2 regions of the Micromonospora sp. ABR4_055 genome follow, and region 1 is predicted to be linked to the other one. Evidence: predicted binding sites of a transcription regulator. Region 1 holds the regulator's gene; the other holds the start of a gene.
What was found. The regulator HrcA, encoded in region 1, represses chaperone genes, less so after heat shock. The targets are predictions, from matches to a motif close to GGTTNGCACNCTCNNNNNGAGNGTGCNAACC.
Positions count from the first base shown of each region.

Region 2: the regulator HrcA is predicted to act here: its motif matches at 7,932-7,962, upstream of groL (chaperonin GroEL).

Region 1 is NZ_JBSWXD010000076.1:3,771-14,476, reverse strand. It holds gene ACXAHD_RS18275 (PhoH family protein) at 1-680, opposite strand, end outside; gene ACXAHD_RS18270 (histidine triad nucleotide-binding protein) at 809-1,159, opposite strand; gene ACXAHD_RS18265 (16S rRNA (uracil(1498)-N(3))-methyltransferase) at 1,230-1,973, opposite strand; gene dnaJ (molecular chaperone DnaJ) at 2,016-3,149, opposite strand; gene hrcA (heat-inducible transcriptional repressor HrcA) at 3,220-4,242, opposite strand; gene ACXAHD_RS18250 (DUF4870 domain-containing protein) at 4,625-5,194, shown strand; gene hemW (radical SAM family heme chaperone HemW) at 5,283-6,506, opposite strand; gene ACXAHD_RS18240 (enoyl-CoA hydratase-related protein) at 6,524-7,324, shown strand; gene ACXAHD_RS18235 (hypothetical protein) at 7,477-8,367, shown strand; gene ACXAHD_RS18230 (phytanoyl-CoA dioxygenase family protein) at 8,625-9,527, shown strand; gene ACXAHD_RS18225 (GlsB/YeaQ/YmgE family stress response membrane protein) at 9,666-9,944, opposite strand; gene ACXAHD_RS18220 (NUDIX hydrolase) at 10,050-10,571, opposite strand; gene lepA (translation elongation factor 4) at 10,568-10,706, opposite strand, start outside.
Region 2 is NZ_JBSWXD010000027.1:26,311-37,016, forward strand. It holds gene ACXAHD_RS09515 (FUSC family protein) at 1-44, opposite strand, end outside; gene ACXAHD_RS09520 (FAD-binding oxidoreductase) at 144-1,553, shown strand; gene ACXAHD_RS09525 (glycerol-3-phosphate dehydrogenase/oxidase) at 1,579-3,414, opposite strand; gene ACXAHD_RS09530 (S8 family serine peptidase) at 3,522-5,978, shown strand; gene groL (chaperonin GroEL) at 6,118-7,740, opposite strand; gene ACXAHD_RS09540 (cold-shock protein) at 8,157-8,360, opposite strand; gene ACXAHD_RS09545 (serine hydrolase) at 8,596-9,519, shown strand; gene ACXAHD_RS09550 (GNAT family N-acetyltransferase) at 9,632-10,171, shown strand; gene paaN (phenylacetic acid degradation protein PaaN) at 10,247-10,706, opposite strand, start outside.

The DNA.
Region 1 (10,706 bases):
GCCAGCGGCGCGACCTCGATGGTGCCGGCCGCCATCAGCTTCGGGATGGAGTCGGGGTCGAGCATGTCGTGCAGCGCGTCGTAGAGCGGACGCAGGTAGGGGTCGATCTTCTCGTAGAGCGTGCCGGGCAGGAAGCCGAGCCGCTCACCGGCCTCGACCGCCGGCCGGGTCAGGATGATCCGGTTGACCTGCTTGGCCTGCAGTGCCTGCACCGCCTTGGCCATCGCGAGGTAGGTCTTGCCGGTGCCGGCGGGGCCGATGCCGAAGACGATGGTGTGCGCGTCGATCGCGTCCACGTACCGCTTCTGGCCCAGGGTCTTGGGCCGGATGGTCCGCCCGCGCCGGGAGAGGATGTTGAGGGTGAGCACGTCGGCGGGGCGCTCACTGCCGCCCTGCGCCAGCATGCCGACGGTACGCCGGACCGCGTCGGTGGTCAGCGTCTCGCCCTTGGCGATGAGCTCGAGCAGCTCGCTGAACAGCCGCTCGGCGACCGCGTTGTCCGACGGCACACCGGTGATGGTGATCTCGTTGCCGCGTACGTGGACGTCGCTGGCGAGGGACTGCTCGACCAGCCGCAGGATCTCGTCGCCTGCGCCGAGCAGGTTGACCATGATCTGCTGGTCCGGGACGGTGATCCTGGTCTGCACCCGGGCCTGCCCGGGAGGTGGAGTGCCGGTCATGGGTCGGCCTGACGGCCTTTCGCACCTGCTTCCATTTCAGCGCCCCGACCCGGTCGGCCGTGGCGGGCGGACTTGCTGCCATCGTATCCGCTCAACGCCCGGCGCAGCGGCTCCATTTCCGCCGGTTGTCACCGGGACAGCAGCGGACCGAGCGGTGCTCCGCCGAGCACATGGGCGTGCACGTGGAACACCTCCTGACCGGCGTACCGGCCGGTGTTGAAGATCAACCGGAAGCCGTCCGCAGCGAGCCCTTCGGCCTGCGCCACTGCGGCCGCCGTGGCCAGCAGCTCGCCCGCGACGGCGGGGTCGGCCGTGGCAAGCGCGGCGACGTCGGGGTGGTGCTGCTTCGGTATCACCAGTACGTGGGTGGGTGCCTGCGGGTGGAGGTCCCGGAACGCGACCGTGTTGACCCCGTCGTACAGCAGGGTGGTCGGCAGTTCCCCGGCGGCGATCCGGCAAAAGACACAGCTGTCGCTCACCCGACGGATGGTAGCGGTGACCGGGGTCCGGCCGGTCCACCGCCGCGCCACCAGCGCCTCAACCACCGCGCTACCAGCGGTCCAGCCGACCGGAGAGCAGGGCGAGTGCCGCGACACCGGCGGTCGACGTCCGCAGCACCGCCGGGCCGAGCCGCACCGGCCGGGCCCCGGCGTCGACGAAGGTGGCCAGCTCGGCGTCGTCGATCCCGCCTTCCGGCCCCACCACCAGCAGCACCGACCCGGTGGTCGGCAGGTCGGCGACGGCCAGCCGCTGCTGCGCCGACTCGTGCAGGACGAAGCTGGCGGCCGACGCCGCGCACCGGGCGGCGACCGCGTCGGTGGGCTCGGCCGGCTGCTGGTCGGACCCGCCGATCGTCGGCAGCCACGGCCGGCGGGCCTGTTTGGTGGCCTCCCGCGCGGTGCCGACCCATCGTTGCCGGGCGCGGGCACCACGGTCGTCGCGCCAGCGGGTCACCGAGCGGGCGGCCGCCCACGGGACGATCTCGTCAACCCCGACCTCGGTCATCGCCTGCACCGCCAGCTCGCCCCGGTCGCCCTTGGCAATGCCCTGCGCCACCACCAGCCGGGGGTCGGCGGCGCTGACCTGCCCGGTGTCGGTGATCCGCAGGTCGAGCTGGTGCCGGCCGACGGCCTCGACCACCGCGTCGGCGACACCGCCGCGCCCGTCGGCGAGCCGCAACCGCTCACCCGGGCGCAGCCGGACCACCGTGGCGGCGTGGTGGCCCTCCGGCCCGTCGAGGGTGTGACCCGGCCCGGTCGGCAGGCGCTCGACGAGAAACAGTGGGGCGCTCACGTCGGATCGGTTCTCCGCTGCTGCTCGGCGGCCGGCGTCGGGTCAGCCGTGGCCGTTGAACGCGTCGCGCATCCGGGAGAAGAACCCGCCCTGCTTGGTCAGCTCGGCGACCTCCTCGCCCCGGGCCTTGGCGAACTCCCGCAGCGTCCGCTCCTGCTCCGCGTCGAGCTTGGTCGGGGTACGCACGTCGAGGTGCACGTAGAGGTCGCCGCGGCCGGTGCCGCGCAGATGCGGCACGCCGCGCCCACGCAGCCGCAGGGTGGCACCCGGCTGGGTGCCCGGCTTGACGTCCACCGGCTCGTCGCTGTCCAGGGTCCGGATGGTCAGCCGGGTGCCGAGCGCCGCGGCGGTCATCGGCACGGTGACCCGGCAGTGCAGGTCGTCACCCTTGCGGGAGTAGACGTCGTGCGGCCGCTCGTGGATCTCGACGTACAGGTCACCGGCGGTGCCCCCGCCCGGCCCGACCTCGCCCTGCTGGGCCAGCCGGATCCGCATCCCGTCCTCCACCCCGGCGGGGATCTTGACGGTCAGCGAACGTCGGGTCCGCACCCGGCCGTCGCCGGAACAGGTGGTGCAGGGGTGCGGAATGACGGTGCCGTAGCCCTGGCAGGCGACGCAGGGCCGGGACGAGACCACCTGGCCGAGGAAGGTCCGTTGCACGGACTGCACCTCGCCGCGCCCGCCGCACGCCTCGCAGGTCGCCAGGTGGGTGCCGGCCGCGGTGCCCGCGCCGGAGCATGTGGTGCAGATCACCGCAGTGTCGACGGTGATCGGCGCCTCGACGCCGAACGCGGTGTCGGTCAGATCGAGCTCGAGGCGCAGGATCGCGTCGGCGCCGGGGCGGGTCCGCGACCGGGGCCCACGGGAGCCGGCCGCCGCCCCGAAGAAGGCGTCCATGATGTCCTGGAAGCCGACGAAGGGCCCGGCCCCGCCGGGGCCGCCGCCGGGCGCGCCGCCGGGTGCCAACGGGTCGCCACCGAGATCGACGATCTGCCGCTTCTGGTCGTCGGAGAGCACCTCGTACGCGGCGTTGATGTCCTTGAACTTGTCAGCCGCCACCGGATCCGGATTGACGTCCGGATGGTACTGCCGGGCCAACTTGCGGTAGGCCCGCTTGATGTCGTCAGCGGAGGCGTCCCGGCTCACGCCGAGAATCCCGTAGTAGTCCTTGGCCACTGCGTCTGGTGTCCTCATGTGTCAGTCTCGCATGTGCAGTTCGCCGGGTCGTATTGATCCTGCCCGCCGGTCAGTTCTGCGCCAGCAGATCGCCGACGTAGCGTGCCACGGCGCGAACCGTGGCGATGGTGCCGGGGTAGTCCATCCGGGTGGGCCCCAGCACGCCGAGGCCACCGACCATGACAGTGCCCGGACCGTAACCGGTGCTGACCACGGATGCGGCCCGCAGATTGTCGATTTCGTTCTCGTCGCCGATGCGGACCCGCAGGGTGCTCGGCTCCACCTCGCCGATCAGTTTGAGCAGGACGACCTCCTCCTCCAGTGCCTCCAGTATCGGGCGCAGGGAGCCCTGGAAGTCGAGTAGTCCCCCTCTGGCCAGGTTAGCGGTCCCGGCCAGGGCGAGGCGTTCCTCGTGCCGCTCGACCAGCGTCTCCAGCAGGACCGTCGAAAGCGTGGTCATCGCCGGTCGCAGGTCCGCTGGCACCTCGTCGACCAACGCCTGGACCAACGGCGGGGTGTCGGAGAGCCGACAACCGTCGAGCTTCTCGTTGGCCAGCCGACGCAGGTCGGTCACGTCGTCGGCACTGATCGGGGCCGGCAGCTCCACCAGTCGCTGCTCGACCCGGCCGGTGTCGACGATCAGGACCAGCATCAGCCGAGTGGTCGAGATCGGCACCAGTTCCAGGTGCCGGACCGACGACCGGGCCAGGCTCGGGTACTGCACCACCGCGACCTGGCGGGTGAGCTGGGCGAGCAGCCGGACGGTGCGGTGCACGACGTCGTCGAGGTCGACGGCGCCGGCGAGGAAACGTTCGATCGCCCTGCGCTCGGCCGGGCTGAGCGGTTTCACCCGGGACAGCCGGTCGACGAACAACCGGTAGCCACGGTCGGTCGGGACCCGCCCGGCGCTGGTGTGCGGCTGCCGGATGTAGCCCTCCTCCTCCAGCACCGCCATGTCGTTACGGACGGTCGCCGGTGACACCCCGAGCTGGTGCCGCTCGACCAGCGCCTTGCTGCCGACCGGCTCCTGGGTGGCGACGTAGTCCTCGACGATCGCCCGGAGCACGTCGAGTTTGCGGTCGTCGAGACCCATCTGCACCTCCTCCGCTGACACCGGTCGGACCGGTCCGAGGCTACGGTCCCGGCCGTCACGGCGGCCGCTGGGTGGCCGGACCGACGACGGACGCCGTTGCTGGCACTCGCCGGTTGTGAGTGCCAGCATACGTCGATCGGGCCGGGCCGGCGATGATCAGTTCGCCGGGCGGGGGCGTACCGGGCGATATGTCACCAAACGCACTCACCCTGTCGGATCGGGCGGTTCGCTCGGGCTCGGATCGGTCGGCCGGCGGGCATCGTAAGGCCGGCCGGCCAACCCAGCGCAAGCCGACCGACCAGCGGAGACGGCCTACCCGGACGGGAAATTCGTCGGCGGGGCTAACTGGCGCGGCTTGATCCCTCCCCCTACCGTGTCGGGCATGACTGAACCACCTCGCCCACCAGGGGAGTACGGTCCCGGCGGCATGCCGCAGGACCCCAACTCCCCGCCGCCACCTCCAGCGTCCTACTCGATGCCGGGCGAGGCCTCCTCTCCCGGATACCCCCCGCCGCCCGGCGGCGCGAGCCCGCCCCCCGGCGGATACCCCCCGCCCGGCGGTTTCCCGCCCGGCGGTCCGGCGTACGGAGGTCAACCCCCGTCCGGCTACGCCACCAACGACGACAAGACCTGGGCGCTGATCGCCCACTTCGGTGGCGCCCTGGGCGCGTTCATCAGCTTCGGACCGCTCGGTTTCGTCGGCCCGCTGATCGCCTACCTGGTCAAGGGTCAGCAGTCACCGGCCGTACGGGCGCATGCGCTGGCCGCGCTCAACTTCCAGATCCTCTGGTCGGCGATCGCCTTCGTGCTGCTCTTCGTCAGCTGGTGCCTGTTCTTCATCCCCAGCCTGGTGGTGTTCGCGATCCAGATCATCTTCGGGATCATCGCGGGCGTGAAGGCCAACGAGGGAACGCTGTACAAGTACCCGATGTCCGCCAACTTCATCAAGTGACGCCGCTCGCCCCCGGATCCGTACCGGCTCCGGGGGCGTCACCGGTGGTGACAACGGGCCACCCACGGAAGGTCGCCCAGCAGCGGTTTCACGGCAGCAGGTCACGGACGATCGCGTCGGCCAGCAGCCGGCCACGCAGGGTCAGTACCGCCTGCCCGGCAGTGAGCGCTTCGGGGTCGAGTAGTCCGTCGTCGCCGGCCCGCCGGGCCGCGACCCGGCCGGCCGGGGCCAGGCGCGCCAGCGGCAGCCCGCTGGCCAGACGCAGCCCCAGCATCACCTCTTCGAACTGCTGCTCGGTGTCGGTGAGTAGTTCCCGGCCGTGGCCGGGCGACCGTCCGGCGGCCAGCCGCTCGGCGTACGACCGGGGATGCCGCACGTTCCACCAGCGGACCCCGCCGACGTGGCTGTGCGCCCCCGGCCCGAGCCCCCACCAGTCGCCGCCGGTCCAGTACAACAGGTTGTGCCGGCACCGGCCGGCGTCCGACCGTGCCCAGTTCGACACCTCGTACCAGTCGAATCCGGCGCCGCTCAGGGCCGACTCGGCGGCGAGGTAGCGGTCGGCGGCGACGTCGTCGTCGGGGTACGGCAGTTCGCCGCGCCGCATCCGGGCCGCCAACCGGGTGCCGTCCTCGACGATCAGCGCGTACGCGCTGACGTGGTCCACCCCGGCCGCCACCACCGCCGCCAGCGACTCGTCGAAGTCCGCCGCGCTCTCCCCCGGCGTACCGTAGATCAGGTCGAGATTGACGTGCTCGAACCCGGCCTCCCGGGCCTCTCGGGCGGCGGTGACCGCGCGGCCCGGCGCGTGCCGGCGGTCCAGCACGGCGAGCACCGCCGCCGCGGTCGACTGCATGCCGAGCGACACCCTGGTGTAGCCGGCGGCGCGCAGCGCCCGCAGCGACGCCGGCGTCACCGACTCGGGGTTGGCCTCGGTGGTGACCTCCGCGTCGGCGGCCAGCCCCCAGGTGGCGTCGATCGCGTCGAGCAGCCGGGCCAGTGCGTCGGCGGGCAGCAGACTCGGCGTGCCGCCGCCGACGAAGACCGTGTCCACCTGCCGAGGCGGCCGGTCAGCCAGGACCTTCGCGGCCAGCTCCAGCTCGGCCAGCACGGCGTCCAGGTACTCCCCGACCGGTGCGCTGCCGCCGAGTTCGGCAGGCGTGTACGTGTTGAAGTCGCAGTAGCCGCAGCGGGTGGCGCAGAACGGCACATGCAGATAGACCCCGAAGCCGCGCCGGCCGCTACGGGCGAGCGCGGATGGCGGTAGCGCCCCGTCGCCGGGCACCGGCGTACCGGCGGGTGGTGCTCCTGGCATGGGACTAGTGTGCCGGCATGGATGAGCCCCGACCCACCAGGTCCGCGCAGCCACTGATCCGCACGGCCACCGCCGCCGGGATCACCACCCTGACCCTGGACAGCCCGGGCAACCGCAACGCGCTGTCCACCCCGCTGATGACCGACCTGCTCGCCGCGTTGTCCGCAGCGGTCGCCGACCCGCAGGTCCGGGTGGTGGTGCTGAGCCACACCGGGCCGGTCTTCTGCTCCGGTGCCGACCTGAAGGAGACCGCTGAGGCGTACGCGACCCGGCAGGTGCCGGTCGGGATGCTCGGCGACGTACTGGCGGCGATGTGGGAATGTCCCAAACCGGTGGTGGCCCGGGTCGGCGGCCCGGCCAGGGCCGGCGGGCTGGGGCTGATCGCCGCGGCCGACATCGCGATCTGCGACGCGGCGGCCACCTTCGCCTTCACCGAGGTACGGCTCGGAGTGGTCCCGGCGGTGATCTCCGCCACCGTGCTGCGCCGGCTGCAGCCACGGGCGGCGGCGCAGCTGTACCTCACCGGTGAACCGTTCGACGGTGCCCGGGCGGCGCAGATCGGTCTGGTCAGCGCCGCCGTACCGGCCGGGGAGCTGGACGCCGCGGTGACGGCGAGCTGCGCCGCGCTCGTCCGGGGCGCTCCGGGCGCCCTGGCCGGCACCAAGCAGCTGCTCCGGCGCACTCCGCCGACGGACATCCGGGCCGAGACGGCCGAGCTGCGCGAGCTCTCCACCGGATACTTCCTCTCCGACGAGGGCCGCGAGGGCGTACGGGCGTTCCGCGACAAACGCGACCCGAGCTGGCTGCCGGGACGGTGAGCACGGATACTCGCCCCGAAACGGGGTAAGTCCGGCGTACGGGGCCGAGGCGTACGGCGTAAGGGTCGGGTACGGCAAGCGCGCGGGGCCCTCTCCCGCTGGACGACACAACCGTCCCTGGTGTACCAAAGGTCCCAGCAATACGCGTGGGGGTGACGGTGCGGGCTCGGACGGTGCTGGTGCTGGTCGCCGTGCTGGCGGCAATCGCCCTGTTGGGCGGGGTCGGCCTGGGCCGGTGGATCGGCGATTTCGCGTTGCCCGGTGGTTATCGGGGTTGCACCGTCGAGCTGCCCGATTCCATGCCCGGGGCCGGCGACGGCCAGTTGCGCCGGGTGACGCTCGATCCGGAGCAGATGGCGAACGCCGCCACCATCGCGGCGATCGGAGTGCAGCGCGGGCTGCCGCCGCGTGCCGTGGTGGTGGCGCTGGCGACCGGGTTCCAGGAGTCCAAGCTGCGCAACCTGACCGGCGGTGACCGGGACTCGGTCGGATTGTTCCAGCAGCGACCCAGCCAGGGGTGGGGCACGGTCGAACAGATTCGCGACACCAGGTACGCGACGAACGCGTTCTACGCCGGCCTGGAACGGATCCGGGGCTGGCAGGACATGCGGGTCACCGACGCCGCCCAGGCGGTCCAGCGGTCGGCCTTCCCCGAGGCGTACGAGAAGTGGACCGACGAGTCGCAGGTGCTCACAGCCGCGCTGCTCGGCGAGGCCACCGGCGCGGTCGCCTGCACGGTGACCCAGGATCCGGTGATGCGGGGTGCCGAGGCGACGGCGGCGCTCACGGACGGTCTGCGGCTGGACTGGGGCGGGCTGGAGTCGCTGCTGCCGGGACCGACCACGCCGTCACTGAGCGTTCCGGCAGAGAACACACAGGCCGGGTGGCGATATGCGCACTGGCTGGTTTCCCATGCCACTGATCACGGCGTCAAAAGGGTCACGTTCGGCGATCAGGAATGGACTGCGGAAGGCGGCAGTTGGTCGTCGATTTCCGGCAGTGAGATCGAGACCGGGCGGGTGATGGCGGAGGTCTTCGCCTGACGTCGACAACTGCCCCCTGGTTGCACATCTTAACTGACAGTTAGCGCAACATGCGGCAAATTATACAATCCGGACATCTCGCACGATGCTCCTGTACCGAAAGTGCGTGCCCCGACACCTCACGTGCGATCAACTGTGGCCGACCACACGGCCCGCGAATTGCTGACAATCGGGCCCGGGCGGGCCGGCCGAGAGGCGGGCTAGGATCGGCATCCGCCAGGCCCAAATGGGCGCACCACCGACAGGACGGGAAAGCTGTGTTCGATTACGGCGGGCGGACCGGTTACGAAGCGATCAGCGACATCGACCGCAAGGAGTTCCACGAGCAGGGCTTCCTCCTGCTGCGCAATGTGCTGACCGAGGACCACCGAGCGGCACTCGAGGCCGCGGTCGACCGGGTGTACGCCGAGGAGAAGGCCGCCGGTAAGACCACCGCCGACGGCACCCTGCACCTGCTGGGCTTCCTGGACCGCGACGAACTCTTCGGCGACCTGCTCACCCATCCGATCGCGTTCCCCTACATGTGGGGGCTGGCCGGTTGGAACATCTACACCCACCACAACCATCTCGACGTCACCCCACCGGCGCTGGAGCCGGAGAAGCCGTACTGGGGGTGGCACCAGGACGGCTACCGGCAGAACTCCGACCCGGAGACGATGGACCCGAACCTGCCCCGGCCGATGTTCTCGCTGAAGGTGGCCTACGTCCTGTCCGACCTGTCGGAGACCGGCCGCGGCGCCACCAAGGTGATCCCCGGCAGCCACCTGCGCAACTCCCTGCCCCGCCCGGCCGACCTCACCGTGCACAACCCGGATCCCGAGGGTACGGTCGAGATCACCGCCAACCCGGGCGACGCGTTCATCTTCGACCGCCGGCAATGGCACTCCCGGTCGACCAACCTGTCCACGATCACCCGCAAGATGCTGTTCATCGGGTACACGTACCGCTGGATCCGCCCGTTGGACGAGTTGCATGTCGACAAGGACGGCCAGTGGTGGGCGAACCGGACCCCGGTGCAGCGACAGCTGCTCGGCGAAGGCACCCACACGGCGAACTACTGGGGCATCAACTGGGACGGCTACATCGACGACGAAATCCCGCTCCGTAAGGAACTCAAGGAGCGTGAGCTGCTCGACCGCAGCATCCCCTGGCTGCGCTGACCAGCGGTCACCGGGTCCGTCGTCGGCATCCGCCCCGCCTGTGCCGGGGATGGGCGCCGACGACGGACCAGGTGCCGTCAGCTGTCGATCGCGCGGTCAGTCCGTCGGCCCGAGCGCTCGGCCAGTCGACCCGGCCAGTCAGTACCGGCTCATGCTGCGGCGGCCACCGACCCCGACGACCAGTGCCACACCGACCGCGGCCAGAATCACCTGCACGAAGAACTCCCGCCAGTCGAAGCCGGCGGTGCTGGCGAAGCCGCCGGCACGGGCGATGACAGTGCCCAGCAGGGCGGCACCGACGCCGATCAGCATAGTCAACCAAATCGGGATGTTCTGCTTGCCCGGCACGACCAGACGGCCGAGCGCACCGATAATGAGGCCGACGATGAGTGCGGTGATGATGCCCATGACGCTCATCTTTTCTCCTCCTTGTCGGAGATGTCGCGTTGTCCTTGGTGACCGCTTAGTTCCCGGCCATCGCGACAACCAAACCGATTCATCTCCGCCGGACGAGCAACCGCGTCAGCGTCCGAAGGATGCCGCCACGTCCCGTACCGCCGCGTCCATGGTCGTGAAGGCCAGCGACGGCGGCTCGGCGAGGGCGAACCAACCACACTCGGTGGCCTCTGCCGGATCAAGCCGGATCCGGTCGCCGACCAGGGTGGCCAGGAAGAAGCACTCCAGCACGCTCAACGTCTCGTCCTGGAACTCGTACTCACCCAGATAGAGGCCGACCAACGCACCGAGCTCGACCTCGACGCCCAACTCCTCCCGGCACTCGCGCAGCGCCGCCGACCGGGGGTGCTCCGCCCCGTCGCAGAACCCGCCCGGGGTCTCCCACTGACCAGCCCGGGGCGGTTTGGCCCGTCGGATGGCCAGAAACCGGGTACGGGCGGGGTCGGTCACCACCACGTTGACCGTCGGCCGGGAACTCTGGAACAGCTGGTAGTCGCAGCCACCGCAGCGAACCGGCGGCGGGCCGGGAAGCCCGGCACCGCACCGCGGGCAGTACGCCGCGCTCGGGCCGTACCCACGGGGGATCACCGCTTGCCGCCGGACTTCCCGTCCGAGCCACCGCCATCCGAGGTGGACAGGGCCGCGATGAACGCCTCCTGCGGCACCTCCACCCGGCCGACCATCTTCATCCGCTTCTTGCCCTCTTTCTGCTTCTCCAGCAGC
Region 2 (10,706 bases), on a different contig from region 1:
CGGGGTGCCGCCGCCGCACGTGGTGGCTTCCCGGCGTCGGCCATGCGGGCAGCGTACCGAGCAATTTGCGGCTTATGGCGTTATTGCCCATCCAGTCACGCCCGAGGTGGCCGGTCCGGCGACGAGCTGGCTAGCCTGCGAGGATGTCCGACCTCATCGAGGCGCTCCGCGCGGCTTTGCCCGACACCGCGGTCCTCACCGACCCCGACCTGCTGCGCGGCCACCAGCGCGACGAGGCCGACCTGTGCGCCGCCGGCACCCCGGCCGTCGTGGTCCGACCCCGCAGGACCGCCGAGGTGGTCGCCACCGTCAAGGTCGCCGCGCGGTACGGCGTACCCGTGGTGCCGCAGGGTGCCCGGACCGGGCTGGCCGGCGCGGCGAACGCGGTCGACGGCGCGGTGGTGCTCTCCACCGCCGCGATGGACCGGATCGTCGACGTCGACCCGGTCAACCGCACCGCCGTCGTCCAGCCCGGCGTGGTCAATGCCACCCTGGCCGCCGAGGTGGGCCGGCACGGGCTGCGCTACCCGCCGGACCCCGGCTCGTGGGAGTCGTCCACCATCGGCGGCAACGTGGCCACCAACGCCGGCGGCATGTGCTGCGTCAAGTACGGCGTGACCGGCGAGTACGTCATCGGGCTCGAAGTGGTGCTGGCCAGCGGCGAGGTGCTGCGCACCGGTCGGCGCACCGCCAAGGGGGTCGCCGGCTACGACCTGACCCGGCTGTTCGTCGGCTCCGAAGGCACCCTCGGGGTGATCACCGAGGTGACCGTCGCGTTGCGGCCGGCCGCCGACGCCTCGCTCACCCTGGTCGCCGTCTTCGACTCCACCGCCGCGGCCGGCACCGCCGTCGCCGGCATCGCCTCCGGCGGGCTCAGCCCCAGCCTGCTGGAACTGCTGGACCGCACCCACCTGCAGGCCATCGAGGCGTACCGGCCGATGGGGTTACGCACCGACGCCGCCGCGCTGCTGCTCGCCTCGGTCGACACCGGCGCCGCCGCCGGCACCGACCTGGACCGGATCGCGCAGGTGTGCACCTCCGCCGGCGCAGCCGAGGTGTACGCCGCCAGCGACGCGGTCGAGGCCGCCGCCCTGCTGCAGGCCCGCCGCCTGGCCCACCCGGCGATGGAACGCCTCGCCGCGCGGACCTTCCCCGCCGGCAACGGCGGGCTGATCATCGACGACGTGGCGGTGCCCCGGTCGGCGCTGGCCCGGATGCTCGACGGCGTCGAGGCGATCGCCGCCGAACACGCCGTACCGATCGGCGTCGTCGGGCACGCCGGCGACGGCAACCTGCACCCCAACATCGTGGTCGACCGGGCCGACCCGGACAGCCTGGCGCGCGGCCGGGCGGCGTTCGACGCGATCATGCGGCTCGGGCTGGACCTGGGCGGCACCTGCACCGGCGAGCACGGCGTCGGCCTGCTCAAACGCGACTGGCTGGCCGAGGAGATCGGCCCGGTCGGCATGCGGGTGCACCGCGCCGTCAAGCAGGCGCTGGACCCGACGAATCTGCTGAACCCCGGCAAACTGCTCTGGCCTTCAGCCGGCTAGCGGGCTCAGCCGGCCAGCCGGATGTTCAGCCGGCGGTGACGTCGGAGTCGGTCGGCCAGTCCACGCCCCGGTCGGCGGCGAAGCCGCGGACATCCGCCGCGCCGAGGCGCGCCGCGTCGGCGGTCGCGTCGTCCGGCATCCGCTGCGACTGCAGCTCCGCCGCCACCCGGGCCCGGTAGTGCTCCACCTCACGGTCCCGCACCGCGTCGTCCCAGCCAAGCACCCGGCCCATCACCTCGGCGGCGTGCCCGGCCGACTCGTTGCCCCGGTGCGGTGTCTCGATCGAGATGCGGGTCCGCCGGGTCAGCACGTCGTCCAGGTGCAACGCGCCCTCGGCGCGGGCCGCGTACGCGATCTCGGCAGCCAGGTACTCCGGTGCGCCGGGCACCGGACTGGCCAGCAACGGATCGTCGCCGATCAACGCCAGCAGCTCCACCGCCAGGGTGCCGTACCGCTCCAGCAGATGCTCCAGCACCCCGACCGGGACGCCATGCCGGCGGGCCACGTCAGCCCGGTCCCGCCACATCGCGGGGAACCCGTCGGCACCGAGCAGCGGCAGGTCGGCGGTCCGCGACGGCCGGTTCACCCCGAGCCGGGCCGCCGCCCGGTCCACCACGTCCGCGGCCATCACCCGGTACGTCGTGTACTTGCCACCGGCCACCAGCAGCAGACCCAGCATCGGCTCCACCACGGCGTGCTCCCGGGACAGCCGCGACGTCGAGTCCGCCTCACCGGACAGCAGCGGCCGCAGCCCGGCGTACACCCCTTCGATGTCGCGCGGCGTCAACGGCCGGTCCAGCACCGTGTTCACCTGGTCGAGCAGGTAGCCGATGTCGCGCTCGGAGGCGGCCGGGTGGGCGCGGTCGAGCCGCCAGTCGGTGTCCGTGGTGCCGATGATCCAGTGCCCGCCCCAGGGCAGCACGAACAGCACCGAGGTGGCGGTACGCAGGATCAGCCCGGCCTCACCGGTGATCGCCGACCGGGGCACCACCAGATGCACGCCCTTCGACGCGCGTACCCGCAGGCCGGGCCGGACCCCGACGTCGCCGAGCATCCGCGACACGTCGTCGCTCCACACGCCGGTGGCCGCGATCACGGTACGGGCGCGTACCTCGAACTCGGCGTCCGGATCGCCGGGCCGGGCCTCCATGTCCCGGACCCGCACCCCGGTCACCTCGCGGGCCTGGCGCAGCAGGCCGACGGCGCGGGCGCTGGTCACCACGGCCGCGCCGAGGCTGGCCGCGGTCCGCGCCAGGGTGACCACCAGCCGGGCGTCGTCGACCTGACCGTCGTGGTAGCGGATGGCGCCGGCGACGACGTCCGACCGCAGGCTGGGGAAGAGCCGCCGGGTGCCTTCGCGGGACAGGTGCCGGTGCAGCGGCATCCCCCGGCCGCCGCCAAACACCCCGGCGAACGCGTCGTACGCGGCGACCCCGGTGCCGTAGTAGGCCCGCCGCCAGAGCCGGCCGGGCAGCGCCCGTGGCCCGCTGGCGCCACCCTGCGGCAGCGGAACCAGGATCGGCACCGGCCGGACCAGGTGCGGGGCGATCCGGGTGGCCAGCAGCCCACGCTCGGTCAACGCCTCGTGCACCAGCCCGAACTCGAGCTGCTCCAGATAGCGCAGCCCGCCGTGGATCAGTTTGCTGGACCGGCTGGACGTGCCGGCGGCGTAGTCGCGGGCCTCGACCAGCGCCACCTTGAGACCGCGCGACGCGGCGTCGAGGGCGGCGCCGACGCCGGTCACCCCACCCCCGATCACCAGTACGTCGAACCGCTCGCCACGTAGGCGGCGCAGATCGGCGGCGCGGCGGGTCACGGACAGTTGGCCGGCGGCGTACCGGGAGACGGCAGGGTCACGCACCTCTCCACCGTATCCGGCCGCCTAGGGTGACGGACATGACGCAGCCGCCCGGTCATCCCGGCTACCCGTACCCCGGTCAGCCCTACCCGATGCAGCCGCCGTACCCGATGCAGCCGTCCGCCGCCGCCGGGCCGCCGCCGGCCAGCGTGTGGCCGACGGTCGCCGCGGTGGCGATCGCGATCTGGTCGGTCGGTGTAACGGTGTTCGCGCAGGCCGGCGGCTGGCTGACCGATCAGGTCCTGCTGGCCAGTGGGCTGCCCACCCCGGCGGTGGTCTGGCCGCTGATCGCGTTCGGCAACGCACTGCTGGTCGGCGTACCCACCATGCTGCTGGCGCTGGTGCCCCGGTCACCGGCGGTGCGGGCGACCGGCCGGGCCTGGCTGGTCGCCGCGTTCGCCCTCGGCGGTTTCGGGCTGCTGCGGGCCGTACCGACCGTCCACCATGAGCTGTACCTGGCAACGCTCACCGTGCTCGCCGCCGGCGGCGCCGCCGGGCTGCGGGCGCTACGGCGCCGGGCCGAACCGAGCGAGGCCGAACCAGGTCAGGCCGAACCAGGTCAGCTTCAGTCAGCTCAGGCCGAGCCAGCTCACGCTCAGTCCGGCAAGGCGGACCGGATGGTCGCTGTCCTGCTCGCCGTCGCGGCCGGGCTGGTCATGCTGCTGCCCTGGTTGTGGGTCGGCGCGCTGGGCGGCGCGGTGGAGACGGCACTCGCCGTCGCCGCAGCGGCCGCGATCGGCTGGTACGCCGCCGAACTGCTGCCCCGCCGGTTCTGGACGGCGATCGGTGCCGGCCCGCAGGGGCGCTCGGCGGTGCGCACCATCCTGCTCGGCGGGACGGTCGCCGGGGTCGGGCTGCTGCTGCTCGCCGCCGGCATCGGCCAACCCGGCGGGCACCTGGCCGCGATCCTGGTGCTGCCGCCGATCGGGTACGCGGCAGCGGCGATCGGCTGGGCCGCCGACCGGTCCAGCGCGCCGGTCGGCGTACTGGCCGGGCTGTCCGCCGCCGGACCGCTGGCCCTGCTCGACCCGGAAGAGGTCTCGCTGCTCCTGGCCATCGGCCGTGACGTGCCGTTCTGGGCGGCGGTCGGTGCCGGCGTCGGGCTGGCGCTGGCGCTCGCGTTGGGTGTCGGCCTCGGCTTCGGTCTCGGTTGGCGGCGGGCGGGTCGACCACCACGGCTGGCGGGTCGACCGCTGCGGTGGGTGGCGGTGGCCACCGTCGCGGTGCTGGCGGTGGCCGGTGCCGCCGTGCACCTCGCCGTCGGGCAGCCGGGACTGCACGGCGAACGGCTGTTCGTGGTGCTGCGGGAGCAGGCCGACCTGTCCGACGTGCCGCGCGGCACCGGACCGCAGGCCCGCGACGAACGGGTCCGTACGGTCTTTCAACGGCTGGTCGACACCGCCGAGGCCAGCCAGGCCGACCTGCGCGACGATCTGGACGGGTGGGGGCTGTCCTACACGCCGTACTACCTGGTCAACGCGATAGAGGTGGACGCCGGGCCGGCGCTGCGGCCCTGGCTGACCCGGCGGGACGACGTCGACCGGGTGCTGATCAGTCAGCAGCTGCGGCCGCTGCCGGCCACGGTCGAGCCCGAACGGGGCGACCAGCCCGCTCCGCGTACCCCGCCGTGGAACATCACCATGCTCGGTGCCGAACGGGTCTGGACGGAGCTTGGTGTCGAGGGCGCCGGCATCGTGGTCGGCGCCTCGGACTCCGGGGTGGACGGCGACCACCCGGCGCTCGCGGACGGGTTCCGGGGCGGCGGCGACTCCTGGTTCGACCCGTGGAACGGCACCGGTACGCCGACCGACAACAACGGGCACGGCACCCACACGCTCGGCTCGGCTGTCGGCGACACCTCGATCGGGGTCGCGCCGGGCGCGTCCTGGGTCGGCTGTGTCAACCTGGACCGCAACCTCGGCAACCCGGCACGCTACCTGGACTGCCTGCAGTTCATGCTGGCCCCATTCCCGACCGGGGGCGACCCGTTCGCCGACGGGCGACCGGAGCGCGCCCCGCACGTGCTGACCAACTCCTGGGGCTGCCCGGAGCTGGAAGGCTGTGACCTGGGTTCGTTGCGGCCGGCCACCGAGGCGCTGGCCGCCGCCGGGCTGATGATGGTGGCCGCCGCCGGCAACACCGGCCCGTTCTGCAGCTCGGTCGACGACCCACCGGCCCCGTACACCGATGTGCTGACCGTCGGCGCGGTGGACGCCGACCGGGAGGTCACCGACTTCTCCAGCCGGGGCCCGGCACCGGACGGCACCGTCAAGCCGGACCTGGTGGCGCCGGGCGCCGACGTCCTGTCGGCGATGCCGGGCGGCGGGTACGCGGCGCTGGACGGTACGTCGATGGCGACCCCGCAGGTGGCCGGGGTGGTGGCGCTGCTGTGGTCGGCGCAACCGGAGCTGATCGGTGATCTGGACGGCACGGCGCGGATCCTGCGGCAGACCGCTGCCGAGGCCGGCACCGGGGGCGGTGACACCTGCGGTGACCCGGCGAACCTCACCGGCGCCGGCCTGGTCGACGCGTACGCGGCGGTGCAGGCCGCCCGGTCCAACGCCTGATCGGCGCTCGGCCGGTCTGCGCACCGGTCGGCTGACCGGCGGGAGCAGAGACGCCGCAGGGCGGTTACCGGGAAGCTGCCCGGTAACCGCCCTGCGGTCTTGTCGCTACCTTCTTGTCGCTACTGCGGCGTGGCTGGACTCAGAAGTCCATCTCGCCGCCGCCCGGCGCACCCGCCGGAGCCGGGGTCTTCTCCGGCTTGTCCGCCACCACGGCCTCGGTGGTCAGGAACAGCGCCGCGATCGACGAGGCGTTCTGCAGCGCCGACCGGGTTACCTTGGCCGGGTCGATGATGCCCGCCTGCAGCAGGTCCACGTAGTCGCCGTTGGCGGCGTTGAGGCCGTGGCCGGCCTCCAGGTTGCGGACCTTCTCCACCACGACGCCGCCTTCGAGGCCGGCGTTGACGGCGATCTGCCGCAGCGGGGCGTCCAGCGCGATCTTCACGATCTGCGCGCCGGTCGCCTCGTCGCCGACCAGGTCGAGCTTGTCGAAGGCGGTCTTGCCGGCCTGCACCAGGGCGACGCCACCACCAGGGACGATGCCCTCCTCGACGGCTGCCTTGGCGTTGCGCACCGCGTCCTCGATGCGGTGCTTGCGCTCCTTGAGCTCCACCTCGGTGGCCGCGCCGACCTTGATCACCGCGACGCCACCGGCCAGCTTGGCCAGCCGCTCCTGCAGCTTCTCACGGTCGTAGTCGGAGTCGCTCTTCTCGATCTCGGCCCGGATCTGGTTGACCCGGCCCTGGATCTGCTCGGCGTCGCCGGCACCGTCGACGACCGTGGTCTCGTCCTTGGTCACCTGGACCTTGCGGGCCCGGCCCAGCATGTCGATGGTCACCGCGTCGAGCTTCAGGCCGAGCTCCTCGCTGACGACCTGGCCGCCGGTGAGGATCGAGATGTCGGTCAGCATCGCCTTGCGGCGGTCACCGAAGCCGGGAGCCTTGACGGCAACCGACTTGAAGGTGCCGCGCACCTTGTTGACGATCAGGGTGGCCAGCGCCTCGCCCTCGACGTCCTCGGCGATGATCAGCAGCGGCTTGCCCGACTGCATGATCTTCTCCAGGATCGGGAGCAGATCCTTGACCGAGGAGATCTTGCTGTTGACGATCAGGATGTAGGGGTCGTCGAGGACGGCCTCCATCCGCTCCGGGTCGGTCCAGAAGTAGGGCGAGATGTAGCCCTTGTCGAAGCGCATACCCTCGGTGAGCTCGAGCTCCAGGCCGAAGGTGTTGCTCTCCTCGACGGTGATGACGCCTTCCTTGCCGACCTTGTCCATCGCCTCGGCGATGATCTCGCCGACGCTGGAGTCACCGGCGGAGATCGACGCGGTGGACGCGATCTGCTCCTTGGTCTCCACGTCCTTGGCGAGCTTGCTCAGCTCCTCCGCGACGCTGGACACGGCGGCCTCGATGCCCCGCTTCAGGGCCATCGGGTTCGCGCCGGCCGCGACGTTGCGCAGGCCCTCGCGGACCAGGGCCTGGGCCAGGACGGTCGCCGTCGTCGTGCCGTCACCGGCCACGTCGTCGGTCTTCTTGGCGACCTCCTTGACCAGCTCGGCGCCGATCTTCTCGTACGGGTCCTCGAGCTCGATCTCCTTGGCGATGCTCACACCATCGTTGGTGATGGTGGGGGCGCCCCACTTCTTTTCGAGCACGACGTTGCGGCCCTTCGGGCCCAGCGTCACCTTGACGGCGTCGGCGAGGGTGTTCATACCCCGCTCGAGACCGCGGCGCGCCTCTTCGTCGAACGCGATCATCTTGGCCATACGGCGTTGTCCTCCTGGACGCTCGCAGCACCGGAGCCGGTCAGCTCCGCCATGCCGCCTGCTCTACGCACCTTCGGACGTCGCTACCTGACGACAGTGACGTCCGCCGGCCGGGCCGGATAGCCCGCGACGACCGGCCATCTCCGCCACCCCGCGAAGCGGGACGACGGCGGTGGCCCCACCGCCCCGACCTTTGGCACTCCCGGTTGGCGAGTGCCAATCCTTGTTTAGCACTCTCCCCTGTCGAGTGCAAGCGAACAGCAACTTGCCGGCCCGACGTACCCCTTCGGGCCGCACGGCCGCCGACAGCGGTCGCGGTCAGGATCAGGTGAGCAGGATCGCCGGGCGGCGAGACGATGAAAGGCGCCGGCTCCACCAGGAGAACCGACGCCTTGCGGGTACGCAGACTGTGTCGACTAGGCGATGACCCGGACCCTCTCCGCCTGAGGACCCTTCTGCCCCTGAGCGATCTCGAACTCGACGCGCTGCCCGTCGTCGAGCGCCTTGTAGCCGTCCATCTCGATCGCGGAGAAGTGGACGAAGACGTCCTGCCCCCCGTCGACCGCGATGAAACCGTAGCCCTTCTCGCTGTTGAACCACTTCACGGTGCCCTGCGCCACGGTGCACTTCCTCACTTCTGTCGTGCCGGGCCTCTGCCGGCCCTCTGGTCGGCGCGTTCGCCGACCGAAGCCACCGATCGGGACTCCAGTGCGGGTGCCCGAGTACAGCAGCCGAAATCGCACGCTACACGAGGTCCGACGGCACCGCACTACCCCAAAAGGGGACATTAACCCCCAGTCAAGTCTCTCTGGCACCACATTTCGTTGACCACGTGTGTCCCGTACACCGCAGAACGTGAAGTCCGGACGGCATCGCGCGCCTGGCAGCCGGGCCGTCCGACGGCCGGACCGCACCGCGCCCCGACATGACCGCGCCCGCCAACGCCACCCGGTGGCCGCCGCCGTCGGGCTACTCATCGTGCTGTCGGCGTTCACCGGCGGCCTGCCCGGGGACGCCGGCAAACCACCGCCGCGCGAGCCGGGCTGGACCGTCGCCGACCAGGACCACGACCATCAGCGCAGCGTGTTGCTGCGCGCCGGGCCGGTGCCGACACCGACCGACGGATTCTTCTCCTGGGCGGCGCTGAACCGGCGTACCGGGCTGATCACCGGGTCACCGAACTTCACCGCACAGAGCGACACCATGTCGTTGATCAAGGTGTGGTTGGCCGCCGACGACCTGCGCCGCGCCGACGAACAGGGCCACATGCTCCGGACACCTCAGCTCGCCCAGCTGTCGTCGATCATCCGGGACAGCGACAATCCCGGCGCGGACGCCACCTACGACCGGGTCGGTGGCCAGGAGTCCATCGAGCGGATGGTACGGATCTGCGGACTGACCGACTCGGCCCCGGAGCGCGACCGGTGGAGCAACACGATCGTCTCCGCCCGCGATGTGACCAGGCTGGGGCGCTGCCTCGCCGACGGGCGGGCGGCCGGGCCGCAGTGGACACCGTGGCTGCTGTCCGAGATGCGCGCCGTCCGCGGTGCGGGCGACTTCGGCCCGCGGGACGCGCTCACCGCCGAGTACGCGGCCACCATCGCGATCAAGAATGGCTGGCTGCTGCGCGACGAGGACGGGCTCTGGCACGTCAGCTGCCTCGCGATCGGGGAGACCTGGGTGATCGGCGCGCTGGCCCGCTACCCCGGGCGGCACGGGCTCGACCACGGCATCGACTACTGCCGGGAACTCGGCACCGCCCTGCTGCTGGTGGCGTGACCCCGTTGCCGGCGAGGGCATGACCGTGGCGGCTGGTGGCGTGACCGGTACGGGCCGGGCCGAAGGCGGGATTCCGGTTGTCCGCCGGGCCGCGCCGGGCAAGCATGCCGGCATGGGAACTGGGACCGACACCGACCACGTCGTACCGCCGGTGGCCGCAGTCCGGCGGATCCGGGCCGACGACGCCGCCCGGATGCGCGCGCTGCGGCTGGAGATGCTCGCCGATTCGCCGCTGGCGTTCATCGAACGGCTCGCCGACGCGGCGGCCCGCCCGCTGCACGAGTACGCCGAGCGGGCAGCCCGGTCCGCCGTCGGTGACCTGATCGCCCAGTTCGTGGCCGAGACCGGACCGACATCGTTCGTGGCGCACGCGGGAGCACACGTCTGGCGCGACGACCCGTCGGTGTCCGTCCTGTTCGCCGTCTACATCAGCCCGGCCTGGCGCGGCCGGAGCCTGCTCGCCGAACTGGTAGACGCGGTCGCTGCCTGGTCACGTGCGGCCGGGCGGCCGGAGCTGCTGCTGGAGGTGGTGGTCGGCAACGACCGGGCGGTACGGGCGTACCAGCGGCTCGGCTTCGCCGACACCGGCGTACGCCTGCCGCACCCGACCCGGCCGGACCTGACCGAGTTGCAGATGCGCCGGCCGGCGTGACCGGCGGGCCGGCACGGGAGCCGACCCGACACCGGGCCGGCACGGGAGCCGACCCGGCTCCCGTGCTGCGCCGGGTCAGACGTGCCGGCGGGACTGGACGATCCGGAACCGGCCGGCGACGTACGCGCCGTCGGTCAACGCCGAGTTCGCCGCGGCGTTGGCACCGCTGGCGTGGAAGTCGGAGAAGGCCGCCGACTGGTTGACGAACACGCCGCCGGTGAGGTTCGCCGACAGGTGCACACCGACGTCCAGCGCGGCGGTCTCCACGTCGGCGAGCACCCGCTGGTCGGTCGAGTAGACGCCGGCGGTGAGCGCACCGCGGGCTGTGACCGTACGCCGGAATATCTCGACGCTGTGCGCGGTGGACGCGGTGGCGACGACGAAAGTGACCGGCCCGAACCACTCCCGGCCGTAGACGTCGTCGGCGTCCGCGTCGAGCTTGACGACCAGCGGGGTACGCACCACCGCGTCCGGGTAGGCCGGGTGGCTGATCTCCCGCGACTCCAGCACCGGTTCGCCGAGCTTGGCCGCTGCG